Regions from separate parts of the Aeribacillus sp. FSL M8-0254 genome, predicted to be linked through region 1. Evidence: riboswitches for the same ligand, from Rfam matches in the RefSeq annotation. Region 1 holds a riboswitch; each other region holds the start of a gene.
What was found. A riboswitch is a leader RNA that binds a small molecule or an ion and turns the genes downstream of it on or off. The one in region 1 is predicted to bind thiamine pyrophosphate.
Positions count from the first base shown of each region.

Region 2: linked by a shared signal. The riboswitch ahead of thiC (phosphomethylpyrimidine synthase ThiC) and the one ahead of thiT (energy-coupled thiamine transporter ThiT) in region 1 are both predicted to bind thiamine pyrophosphate.
Region 3: linked by a shared signal. The riboswitch ahead of tenI (thiazole tautomerase TenI) and the one ahead of thiT (energy-coupled thiamine transporter ThiT) in region 1 are both predicted to bind thiamine pyrophosphate.
Region 4: linked by a shared signal. The riboswitch ahead of NSQ44_RS07050 (acetylornithine deacetylase) and the one ahead of thiT (energy-coupled thiamine transporter ThiT) in region 1 are both predicted to bind thiamine pyrophosphate.

Region 1 covers NZ_JBBOZY010000001.1:3,248,734-3,251,946, reverse strand. The annotation lists gene menC (o-succinylbenzoate synthase) at 1-696, shown strand, start outside; gene thiT (energy-coupled thiamine transporter ThiT) at 738-1,298, opposite strand; TPP riboswitch at 1,367-1,470, opposite strand; gene NSQ44_RS15805 (DUF418 domain-containing protein) at 1,641-2,876, shown strand; gene NSQ44_RS15800 (DUF2179 domain-containing protein) at 2,980-3,213, shown strand, end outside.
Region 2 covers NZ_JBBOZY010000001.1:2,658,319-2,661,531, reverse strand. The annotation lists gene thiC (phosphomethylpyrimidine synthase ThiC) at 69-1,811, opposite strand; TPP riboswitch at 1,947-2,062, opposite strand; gene NSQ44_RS12925 (NfeD family protein) at 2,255-3,213, shown strand, end outside.
Region 3 covers NZ_JBBOZY010000001.1:1,111,867-1,115,079, forward strand. The annotation lists gene NSQ44_RS05480 (monovalent cation:proton antiporter family protein) at 1-1,368, shown strand, start outside; TPP riboswitch at 1,423-1,531, shown strand; gene tenI (thiazole tautomerase TenI) at 1,671-2,270, shown strand; gene thiO (glycine oxidase ThiO) at 2,272-3,213, shown strand, end outside.
Region 4 covers NZ_JBBOZY010000001.1:1,446,714-1,449,926, forward strand. The annotation lists gene NSQ44_RS07040 (TlpA family protein disulfide reductase) at 1-144, shown strand, start outside; gene NSQ44_RS07045 (hypothetical protein) at 374-1,042, shown strand; TPP riboswitch at 1,108-1,208, shown strand; gene NSQ44_RS07050 (acetylornithine deacetylase) at 1,333-2,598, shown strand; gene tenA (thiaminase II) at 2,631-3,213, shown strand, end outside.

The DNA.
Region 1 (3,213 bases):
ATTCAGCCGACAATAAAAGATTTAATCAGTCTTATTGAACAATATCAGGAGGAAGGATACAAGAGAGTAAAAATAAAGATTAAACCAGGTTGGGATATTGAAGTAGTTAAGGAAATACGGAAGCATTTTCCGAACTTGGATTTAATGGCTGATGCGAACAGTGCCTATACATTAAAAGATATAAATCATCTAAAACAATTGGATGAGTTTCAATTAATGATGATTGAGCAGCCTCTTGCGCACGATGATATTGTGGATCATAGCAAACTTCAAAAAGAATTGGAAACACCGATCTGTTTAGATGAAAGTATTTGTTCCTTAGAAGATGCTCGAAAGGCTGTTGAACTTCGAAGCTGCAAAATTATGAATATAAAAATCGGCCGTGTTGGCGGTTTGACAGAAGCAAAAAAAATCCATGATTTTTGCAAAGAGCAAAATGTTCCAGTTTGGTGCGGAGGGATGCTTGAATCAGGGATTGGACGGGCCCATAATATATCCCTAGCGACACTTGAACAATTCACACTGCCAGGAGATATATCCAGTTCATCTAAGTATTGGGAAGAAGATATTATTGAACCGGAAATATCGGTTTATAATGGAAAAATTGCCTTGCCTGATAGCCCGGGGATCGGTTTTCATGTAAGCCGTGAAAAATTAAAAAAATACACTGTTGAAACGAAAGTATTTACCCTATAAACAAAATAATCCTCTGCATGTTTTGCAGAGGATGATTTTGTTTATTTTACAACCAATCTTGGCGCCGCCATAATGAGAATAACAGTAACGACAGCGCATAATACAAAGGCTCCTATCATCGTAATGCCGTTTACGATCAAAGAATAAACGACCGCTGACATTCCTTCTGGTGCATATTCTCCGAAGAAAAAGACACCGCTGATAAAATGCCAAAAATAACGTGCAAAAGCTCCGATGAAGATGCCAAAGATGATGAAAACAAGAGCAGAGCTTTTCTTTCCATCTTTCAGCTTATTTTGGATAGTTTTACTGAAAAGACCGGCTAAACCGATAAAGGAAAAAGCTAGGAAATAGTCGATGAAACCTTGAACAGGCGTCAGGATGTATGCATCACCTAATACAATTTGCAATAATCCCCATAAAAGGCCGGAAATGAAGCCAATCTTTGCACCGGATCGAAACGATAATATGAGTACAGGCACCATGGCAATGGATATAGAAATGGCTGATGATAATTGAATGGAAGGGAGAAGATCAAGTATAACTGCCAATGCTGCAAAGATTGCTGCTTCTATTAATAGTAATAAACGATTTTTTTCCAAAAATAAAACCCCCTGTATATTATTTGCTATCAACAAATATCCATAAGGGGGAAAAAGGCTGTATCATGGATCAGTTACTTCCACATCCCTACGCTAGCATTAACTAACAGGTTCAAAGGGTCTGGACGAAATACCCGTCCACTCTCAGCATATAGCTCCCCTTGTGGATCTGTTGATATTCGAATCTTATGTCTATCATAATAGACTATAAGAAAATTGTCATTCTTTTTTCGCTATATTCAAATATTTAAACACGATAAAGCTGAAATGCAGCCTTTGGACAAAAAATAATGAAAAAAGGGCGTTTATAATAAGAACTTTTTTCAGAATGGGGGTTTTGATTTGAATCTTAATCGTGAGCGTTATGAAGTAGTGGATGTGGTGCGGGGGGCTGCGATATTTGGAATTTTACTTGTGAATATGGCGCATTTCAGCTATCCAGATGTATATTTATACCAAATAGGCAGCGAAAATTTTTTTACTGAAACATGGAGAACATGGGATTTTCTAACGAAAAATATTTTGGATATATTTGTACAAATGAAGTTTATTACAATGTTCTCATTATTGTTCGGATTTGGAATCATCATCATGGAGGAACGGGCTTTAGGAAACGGCAGGAACTTTGTTTCTATATATATACGCAGACTGGTGGTGCTTTTTGTATTTGGACTAATTCATTCATTTTTCATCTGGGATGGAGACATTTTAATGGATTATGCTGTGCTGGGGTTTCTTCTCCTTTTTTTCCGGAAGTGTTCCTGGAAAATCCTTTTGGTATGGACTGTATGTTTATTTAGTTTATATTTGCTCCTTATTGGTTTGATGACGGCTGTATCCAATGGTGAGGATGCTTTAGTCCAAAAAAGAGAGCAGGCTGCCTTACTGGAAGAGGAGGCAAGAAACGCAATCCATTCATATCAAAACGGAAGTTTTACTGATATTTTCCATCAGCGTATTCATGATCGGCTTTTTTACATGTCTATGTCTGGCATGTGGCCTTTTCAACCGCTTGTCTATTTATTAAACATGATCCCATATATCAGCATGTTTTTAGTTGGCATGATATTTGCGAAACAAAAGCTTTTTCAAGAACCGGAGAAGCATCGAAGGTTATTAACAGCCATCTGGTTTTTCGGGCTTATCATTGGGCTTCCGTTAAATATTTTTGCGGTCACCGCTGAAAATAGTTTTTACATGGTGTTCGGTGCACCATTTCTCATGTTGTTTTATGTGACCTCTCTCATATTTTTATATTTTCACCCAATCTGCCGGCAAATTGTTAAGAAGATTGCGCCTGTTGGACGCATGTCATTGACAAATTACATCATGCAATCTGTTATTTGTACATATATTTTTTATCATTACGGATTGGGATTGTACGGTAAAGTATACCCCTTCGCCGGTTTTTGGCTTGCACTCGCAATTTTTGCCGTGCAGCTTATCATCAGCCATATTTGGTTTAAATATTTTCAATTAGGTCCGTTGGAGTGGGTATGGAGAACAGCGATGTATTTCAAGCGCCAGCCTATTCGCATGAAAAAGGAAGTTTTGAAGCATAATAACAGATCAAGATGAATTGTAAAAATGTAGTTTCAAATCTCAGATTTTGAGTTTATGATAGCTCTTTCTTTTCGAAAATAATTTATAGTATGATGGAACAAAGGAGTGTCTAGGCAACATGTTTCTACAAGCAATTTTTATTTTTTTGCTGCAATTATTGTATGTACCAGTATTGACGATCCGAACTATTTTGTTAGTGAAAAATCAAACAAAGGCTGCTGCTGGTATAGGTTTGCTAGAAGCAGCGATTTATATTGTCGCTTTAGGAATAGTTTTTCAAGATTTATCTAATATTTACAATATTAGTGCATATATTATCGGTTTTGGTGCAGGGCTGTTGTTGGGCGGTGAA
Region 2 (3,213 bases), 590 kb from region 1:
AATGTTTATGATGTTTCGTTTTCAATGGATTTTGACTTTCTGGATAGCCCCATTAGTTTGAAAATTATTTATCGATAAAGGGATGACCCGCCCTCTATAAATTCTTTTGCTTTTTGCCTCAAACCTTCCTGAACGAAATCAGAATCACTTGAACCGGCCATTTTTCTTAAATTGTGGGAAATTTTCATCGAGCAAAATTTTGGACCGCACATAGAACAAAAATGGGCAATTTTCGCTCCTTCTGCCGGCAAAGTTTCGTCATGATATTCGCGTGCCCGTTCAGGATCGAGAGAAAGATTAAATTGGTCGTTCCAGCGGAATTCAAAACGGGCTTTTGATAAAGCATCATCCCTTATTTGGGCGCCTGGATGCCCTTTTGCCAAATCTGCGGCATGGGCTGCAATTTTATAAGCAACAACACCTTGGCGCACATCCTCTTTATTGGGAAGGCCTAAATGCTCTTTCGGAGTTACATAACATAGCATGGCCGTTCCGTACCAGCCGATCATGGCTGCCCCAATGGCTGACGTAATATGATCATAGCCGGGAGCAATATCGGTTGTTAATGGACCGAGGGTATAAAAAGGAGCCCCTTTGCAAATTTCATTTTCTAAATCAACATTTTCTTTAATTTTATGCATCGGAATGTGCCCAGGGCCTTCGATCATGACTTGGACATCATGTTTCCAGGCGATTTCCGTCAATTCACCGAGCGTTTTCAATTCGGCAAATTGCGCTTCATCATTGGCATCTCGAATAGATCCGGGACGCAAGCCGTCACCTAATGAAACGGCAATATCATATGTTTTTAAAATTTCGCAAATCTCTTCAAAATGAGTGTATAAAAAGTTTTCTTGATGATGCGCCATACACCACTGCGCCATGATCGAACCGCCGCGGGATACGATTCCGGTCGTCCGTTTGACGGTCAAAGGGATATAGCGAAGCAGCACGCCGGCATGTATAGTAAAATAATCGACCCCTTGTTCTGCTTGCTCAATTAATGTATCACGGTAAATTTCCCATGTTAACTCTTCAGCAACGCCATTTACTTTTTCGAGCGCTTGGTAAATCGGGACGGTTCCAACCGGCACGGGCGAGTTGCGGATGATAAATTCTCTTGTTGCATGAATATTTTTTCCTGTTGACAGGTCCATAATTGTGTCAGCGCCCCAGCGGATGGCCCAAAGCATCTTCTCAACTTCTTCTTCGATTGACGATGTTACAGCTGAATTGCCAATGTTGGCATTAATTTTTACATGAAAGTTCCGGCCGATGATCATCGGTTCACTTTCCGGGTGATTAATGTTGGACGGAATAATGGCCCTGCCGGCAGCGACTTCTTGACGAACGAATTCAGGATCCATGTTTTCACGAATCGCCACAAACTCCATCTCTGGGGTGATGATCCCCTTTTTTGCATAGTGCATTTGTGTAACGACAGCACCTTTTTTTGCTTTGAAAGGCTTTCGATGAAAAGGTGTGGCAATATTGTGATCTTCCCAATTGCGAAATCCATTATCTTCAGGCTTTACCTGGCGCCCATCATATTCTACAACATCATGACGGTCTAAAATCCACTGTTTGCGCACAGCCGGCAAACCTTTATGAATATCTGCCTGAAAATCAGGATCTGTATAGGGACCGCTCGTGTCATAAACCTTTACAGGTTCATTTTCAAACGTTCCCGCTTCCGTTTTCGTGGGAGTTAATTGAATTTCCCTCATCGGAACCCGAATATCGGGTCTTGACCCAGTCACATAAATTTTTTTGCTTGCTGGAAACTGCATGTTTTCGAAATAATGTTTCATTTTTCTCCTCCTCCATTTTTTTATCTGAAGATGTGCATAGAAAAATAGGAGGGGAGATGGGATGTGAAAAATAAAAACGGGTTCGCTTTAGCACGAACCCGATCAATTCAATATAGAAAAAGAAGGCAATACAAATACTCCCGCTACCTACTTCCCTACGCTGGCATCATCCAGATCAGGTTCAAAGGGTTGAAGAACTTCAGGCGCGTTCTTCTCTCAGTCCAGCTAATTGGACACCCCTAGTAGATGGTTATATATTTTTTTTAATAGTAACATAATATGAAAAATAATGAAAATATTTTTTCGTTTCATGATGTTTGTAGAATTGTTGATTTTTGAAACTTTCTGCACAATTGTCCGTAATAATATTAGGCAAAAAATAAGGGGGGAGAGGCCTGAAATCAAACAATAAGTTTTTCGCTATTTGCGCTCTGCTGCTCATCTTGTCGATTATTTGTGCGTCTTTTGATGCCAAATCAGCTGAAGGGAAAACCGTTTATTTTATTCCGATTGAAAATACAATTGAAAAAGGATTGGTGCATTTTATTAAACGATCCATCCAGGAGGCGGAAAAAGAAAAGGCGGATGTCATTGTTTTTGAATTGAACACTCCTGGAGGTGCTTTAGAGGCAGCGATAGAAATAGGCAAAATGATTATGGATACAGATATCAAAACAATCGCTTATGTCAATAAACATGCGATTTCCGCAGGGGCTTATATAGCATTAAGGGCTGATCAAATATATTACCATCCTGGCGGTACCATTGGGTCAGCGGCTGTCATTGACTCCAATGGCAATGCTGCAGAAGTAAAAGTGCAATCGTTTTGGAAAGCAGAGATGAGAAATGCTGCTGAGCTTCATGGCAGAGACCCTATGTTCGCTGAGGCGATGGTTGACAGCAGCTTGGATATGCCCGAATATGGTGCAGAAAAAGGAGAATTACTAACATTAACAGCAAAACAAGCGATGGAAGTCGGGTATGGTGAAGGCATCGCCAAAAGCCGGGCAGAGCTTTTGAAATCGATCGGAATGGAAGGTGCAAAAATCCAAGAGACTGAGGAGACGTTTGCTGAAAAAATAGCCCGTTTTGTAACAAACATGTATACCATTCCGATATTATTAACGATTAGCGGTTTAGGGTTTGTGTTAGAATTGTACACTCCTGGGTTTGGCATTCCTGGTTTTATTGGACTATTGGCACTGTTTTTGTTTTTCTTCGGTCATTTTATTGCAGGGCTTGCGGGATTGGAAACGGTTGTTTTGTTCGTGCTTGGGGTTCTGCTTATAATTGCAGAGTTGTTTGTTCCAGGAGGAATTATTGGAGCAATCGGTTTTCTTTCAGTCCTTTTAAGTTTATTTTTAGCAGCTGATCATATAGGACATATGGCGGTTTCTCTTTT
Region 3 (3,213 bases), 2.1 Mb from region 1:
CAAATTATTTTGCTGGTGGCTGTCATAGCCGACCTTGTCACCATGATTTTGCTGGCGGTTTTTGTCTCCTTAAACAGCGAAGGAGAAAGCAATACGTGGTTTCTGCTTCTTTTGTTTGCAGCAGGCGTACTGCTTTACTTCATTGGCAAAAGGTTTAAAAGTCGATCCTTTATTAAATCGATGTCAAAAGGAACGGTCCAAATTGGAACAAGGGCGGTTTTTACGTTAATAATAGTGCTTGTCAGTTTATCGGAAACGCTTGGGGCAGAAAATATTTTAGGCGCCTTCCTTGCGGGAGTTTTAGTCTCGCTTTTATCGCCTAATTCAGACTTGGTGCAAAAGCTAGATTCGTTTGGATACGGTTTTTTAATCCCGATCTTTTTTGTCATGGTAGGGGTGGAATTGGATTTATGGGAATTGATCAAAGATCCGAACCTTCTTTTGTTAATTACTTTGTTATTTCTCGCCCTCTTGATCTCAAAGTTTATTCCCGTTTTTGTGCTGAGAAAATGGTATGATACGAAAACAACGATTGCGGCGGCGTTCTTGTTGACTGCCACTTTATCATTAGTTATTGCGGCAGCGGAAATTGGACAGCGAATCGAACTGATTGATAAGCAAATGGCTGACGCATTAATAGTAGTTGCCGTGTTAACAAGCATTATCACGCCGATAGGATTTAAAAAATTATTCCCTAAAAAAATGGCGGTGCAGCCAAAAAAGAAAATTGCTTTTATTGGTGCAAATCAAATGACCCTTCCAGTCACAAGGGAATTGGATAAAAATTTGTATGAAGCAACCGTATATCATACACAGCAAGACAAAATTGAAAACGGGACTGCTCAATCGGTGTTTAAAATTGAAGTATTGAAAGACTATTCGATAGAATCATTGAATGAACACCACATAATGGAAGCTGATATAGTAATAGTGGCTACTGGGGATGAAGAAAGAAATGCGGAAATTGCGACATATGCAAAAGAATGCGGCGTAGAACAGGTCATCGCCTCCATTTCTTCCCCGGAGTTGGATCAAGCATTAAAAGAAAAGGGGATCAGCGTATTTTCCGTCATGCTGTCAACAAAAACGCTGCTCAGGGCTTTGATCGAATCGCCTGGCGTTATGCGGATCTTAACAAACCAAGACAACTCTCTTTATCAAATTAATATGAATAACCGAAAATATGATGGAATGAAGCTTCGATACTTTCCGTTTACGGGAGATTGTATCTTTGTCCGGATTTTTCGAGGTGAAGATTCCATTGTACCTCACGGCGATACCGAATTGAAAAAAGGGGACCGCTTGATTGTAACGGGTTCCCGCAAATATGTAAATGAGTTAAAAGATGAGCTGGAATTTAGCAAATAATATTTGCAAACAAAACAAATTGTGATAGCATGAAATTAGTATGAAAATTTAATAAGCATCCACTAGGGGAGCCTTTGGAAAGGCTGAGATTAAAGTGTTGACTTTAAGACCCTTTGAACCTGATCTGGATGATGCCAGCGTAGGGAAGTGGGAATTTGAAACATGTGTCTGATATTCCATTACCACTTTCCAGCAAGGAAGGTGGTTTTTTATTGTTTCCAGTCTCACCCTTGGACAGCTGCTTTCCAGTTTTGAACCTTGAAAGACGAGTGTGAGCGTCTTTCTCATGAAAGGAATGTACAATGTTGGAGCTTCATGCCGTAACAGACGGAACAAAAACAGTTAACGAGCTAATACGCATAATTTTGTCCATATCAGATCATGTTGATTACGTTCATATACGAGAAAAAAATAAAAGACCATGTGAGATCATTCATCTCGTAGAACAGCTTTTGGCAAACGGGATAAGGAGAGAACAGCTTGTTATCAACGATCGGCTCGATGTTGCGCTCCTAACAGGCATTCAAAATGTTCATCTTCCGGGAACCGGCCTGCCGGTAAAAAAAGTGAAAAGCGCTTTTCCGCAAATAAAAGCAGGCGTCAGCGTCCATTCATTAGATGAAGCGGTAAAAGCAGAAAAAGACGGAGCAGACTATTGTTTTTTCGGAAACGTTTTTGAAACGAACAGTAAAAAAGGACTTCCGGCAAAGGGAACAGATTTGCTCGGAAAAATTGTTGGACACGTCAATATTCCCATTATCGCCATTGGTGGGATCACGCCTGATAATATGCAAAAAGTTTTAGAAAAAAAAGCAAGCGGTATTGCCGTTATGTCCTATATCTTTTCTTCAAAAGATCCAGAGAGCGCTGCCAAACTTTTCAGGAAAGGAGAAACTTTTTAAAATGAACGTTTTTGATGTTGGAATCATCGGGGGAGGGGTCATCGGCCAAGGGATCGCCTATGAGCTATCAAAAGCAGGGCTGAAGACCGCCGTGTTTGAAAGCGGCGAAATCGGAGGTAAAGCGACATCCGCTGCAGCAGGAATGCTGGGTGCCCATTCTGAAAATGAAAAAAGAGACATATTTTTTGAGCTATGCTTAGAGAGCCGAAATTTATATCCGAGCCTTGCAAAAGAATTATTGGAGCAATCTGGTGTGGATATTGAGCTTGTGCAGGAAGGCATGTATCGGCTTGCATTTACTGAGGAAGAAGGCCGCTTTCTGCAATCGCTTGCAGATGAGAATGAACTAGAATGGCATTCAAGGGAAAACGTACTGGCAAATGAGCCACATGTTTCTGAAGACATTGCGGGAGCTCTTTGGCTTAAGCATGACGGCCAAGTGAAAGGTTCATCTGTTTGCTGCGCATATGCGAAAGGCGCTAGAAAATATGGTGCATCTATTTTTGAACAATGTCCTGTTTTCGACGTGATTAAAGAGGGAAAAGCATTCAAGCTTGTCACTTCCCAAGGAGTTTTTATATGTGGAAAAGTCGTCGTTTCAAGCGGAGTTTGGAGTGGCTTTTTCTTTGAAAAGCTGGGGCTGAGAAATCCAATGAAGCCCGTTAAAGGAGAATGCTTAGCCGTAAAACCGAAAAAACTGGTGATCAACAAAACAGTGTTTTACGAGCACTGTTATATCGTACCGAAAAAAGACGGCACCGTTATTATTGGAGCAACTTCTTATGAAAACGACTGGGATACGCATCCGACAGTCAAAGGAGTATCCGAATTAATGATAAAGGTTCAGAAAATTATGCCAGAAATCGGGTCTGAACCGGTCGTTAGTGCTTGGTCGTCGCTCAGGCCGCAAACAGCTGACGGCTGGCCGTATTTTGCCGAGCAC
Region 4 (3,213 bases), 1.8 Mb from region 1:
GCTTTTGAAAATCAATATGTACCTGCATATTATGTTTTTGACAAAAACGGCATTCTTCGCCACTTCCAAGCAGGAGGAAGCGGAATGAAAATGCTGGAAAAACGTGTTAATCGGGTGTTAGCGGAAACAGAAAACGCTGAATGATTCAACCATCTGCAAAACATTGCAGGTGGTTTTTCATTTTAGAAATACCTTTCCGGCTTTGAAAGGACTTGTTTTTATTGCTTCGAAGCTTTCAAAAGATAAGCATCTCCATTTACCATTCATCTGACATCCTTTTTCCAGCTCTCAATCCTAAAGAAATGATTCACATTCCAAATCACAACATGCTATAATAAATGATGCTAGTTTGAACAAAAAGGAGCATAGGTGGATGGCAAAACAATCACAAACTTTTTCCATTATGAATCTATTAAAGGTGCTTTTGGCTGTCATCGTTATCCTTTTCCTATTTTATTTGCTTGCGTTTAACGACGTCGTCGTGCGTTTTATATCTCTGCTATTAAATGGATGTTTAGTTGTTCTCGCCTTCCTTGTCTATCGGAAAATAGACTATATGATAAAGATGAAAGAAGAACGAAAAGAGCCTATTCAAACCGAAAAGCTGCCTGATGAAACAGAAATGGCGCGAAAAGAACAGCAATTAAATAAACTGGAGCTTGATAAAACGCAATTGTTGGAGGAGCTATTAACAAAAGCCGGTATCGAAGAGGAAGAAAAACAAAAGTACCGAGCCAAAATTAGAGAAAAAGAGGATGAAGCTTCAAAGCTTCAACAAGAGCTGGCATTCATGAAAGGCCGGATTGCCAACTTGATTTTAAAAAGAGATCCTGAGATCGAGCGGATTGTCCTGCTGCTTGATGCGGATTTTATATTAAATCATTCGTTAGTGGAAATTAATCAAAGGTTTCAGGAAATTAGCGGCAGTTTTTCTGAACAATCCATCGAGCATTTGAAAAAGGCTAATTATATTGATCAACATTTGCAATTTACTCGAATTGGTTATCGTGAATTATTAAAGACAGCAAAAAGGATCAATTAACCGTTAGCTTGTATTTTTCTATATTTTATGATTTAATGAAATTAAATGAAAATTTCATAATATTAACATACCACTAGGGGAGCCGAAAGGCTGAGAAAGGCGTGTGCCTTGACCCTTTGAACCTGATCTAGATCATACTAGCGTAGGGAAGTGGTGCAGTAATATCGAAACCTGTCTATGGGTTTTGTATATACTTGCCCGTTCCCTTATATTGGGAACGGGCTTTTTGCATTACAAGACTGGTTGGCAAACCATTTTTCAAAACAAAATGTTAAGAAAGGGGAGACAACGTGTTACAAACGCTATTTCAGCAAATTGATGAAAGGGAAGAAGAACTTCTGAATCTTCTAAAAACACTCGTATCGTTTGAAACGCCGAGCCCTCCGGCAAGAAATGCAAAAGAGGCTCAAAAGTATGTCGCCTCATATTTGGAAGACATCGGCTTTTCCATTGATCAATGGGATTTATATGAACAAGATCCAGTCGTAGTAGGAACGAAAAAAGGAAAAGATCCAGAATATTACCACAGTTTAATTATTAACGGGCATATTGATGTCGCTTCAATCGAAGAGGGAGAAGAATGGCTAACGCCTCCTTTTGAGGCAACGGTTAAAGGGGATTACATATACGGACGCGGTGTAGCGGATATGAAAGGGGGAATGGCTGCCAGTCTGTTTGCATTAAAGCTGCTGCAAGAAAACGGCATTGAGCCGGGAGGGGATATCATTTTTCAGTCCGTCGTCGGTGAAGAAGTAGGCGAAGCAGGAACAAAATCGTGCTGCGACCGGGGATATCGAGCTGATTTTGCCATCGTTGTCGATTCAAGCAACTGTGAAATACAAGGGCAAGGCGGGGTGATCACGGGCTGGATTACGATTGAAAGCCCCGAGACATTTCACGATGGCACGAGAAGACAAATGATTCATGCCGGCGGGAAGCTTTTTGGGGCAAGCGCGATTGAAAAAATGATGAAAATTATTGAAGGACTGCGAGAGCTTGAACAGCATTGGGCAGTGATGAAAACGAGCAAAGGCTTTCCGCCTGGTTCTGCCACAATTAATCCTGCAGTGATTGAAGGTGGAAGGCACGCCGCTTTTGTGGCCGATAAATGTTCCCTTTGGATTACCGTTCACTATTACCCGGAAGAGCATTATGTAGAGGTGATCCGGGAAATTGAAGAACATATCCATCATGTTGCAATGGCTGATCCATGGCTTCGGAAATATCCTCCGAAATTTAAATGGGGCGGCACATCGATGATTGAAGATCGAGGAGAAATTTTCCCAGCTTTTTCATATGACGAACATTCACTCGGAGTGAAAACATTACAAAAAGCACATAAACTGGCATTTAATGAGGAAGCAAAGCTGACGATGTCCCCTACTGTGACAGACGGCGGCTGGCTGAGTGAAGCGGGAATTCCCGTCGTTTTATATGGACCGGGCACGCTTGAAGATGCACACTCGGTGAATGAAAAGCTGTCCATCCCCCAATTAAAAACATTTACAAAATCGCTGATCGCGTTTTTATTTGATTGGTATCAGAAAAAACGATGACAATTACAAAAGCTGCGAAAGGGGTAATTCAAATGTTTACAGACCGATTGTATAAAACTGCAAAACCGATTTGGGAAGCGAGTTACCATCATCCGTTTGTTCAAGGAATCGGCAATGGGACGCTGGATATCGACAAATTTCGCTTTTTTATGGAGCAGGATTATCTTTATTTAATCGAATACTGCCGCCTGTTTGCCCTTGGAAGCTTAAAGGCTCACAATCTTCAAACAATGACAGTTTTTGCTGATCTTCTACATTCGACGTTAAAAGTGGAAATGGATTTGCATCGTCAATACGCTGAAAGAATAGGAATAGAGAAGGAAAAATTAGAACAAGTTCAGCCTGCTGCTACAACCGTTGCATATACGAGCTATATGTTAAATGTGTCGCAGCGAGGATCATTGGCAGAACTGGTTGCCGCAGTCCTTCCATGTACATGGAGCTATTATGAAATCGGCACACGCTTACATGAGATTCCTGGTGCCAGTGAACATGAGTTTTACGGCGAGTGGGTAAAAATGTACGCATCAACAGAATTCGGTGAATTGGCAAAATGGCTGAAAGATTTAATGAATGAGCTTGCAGAAGGAAAACGGGAAGAAGAATTGAAATGGC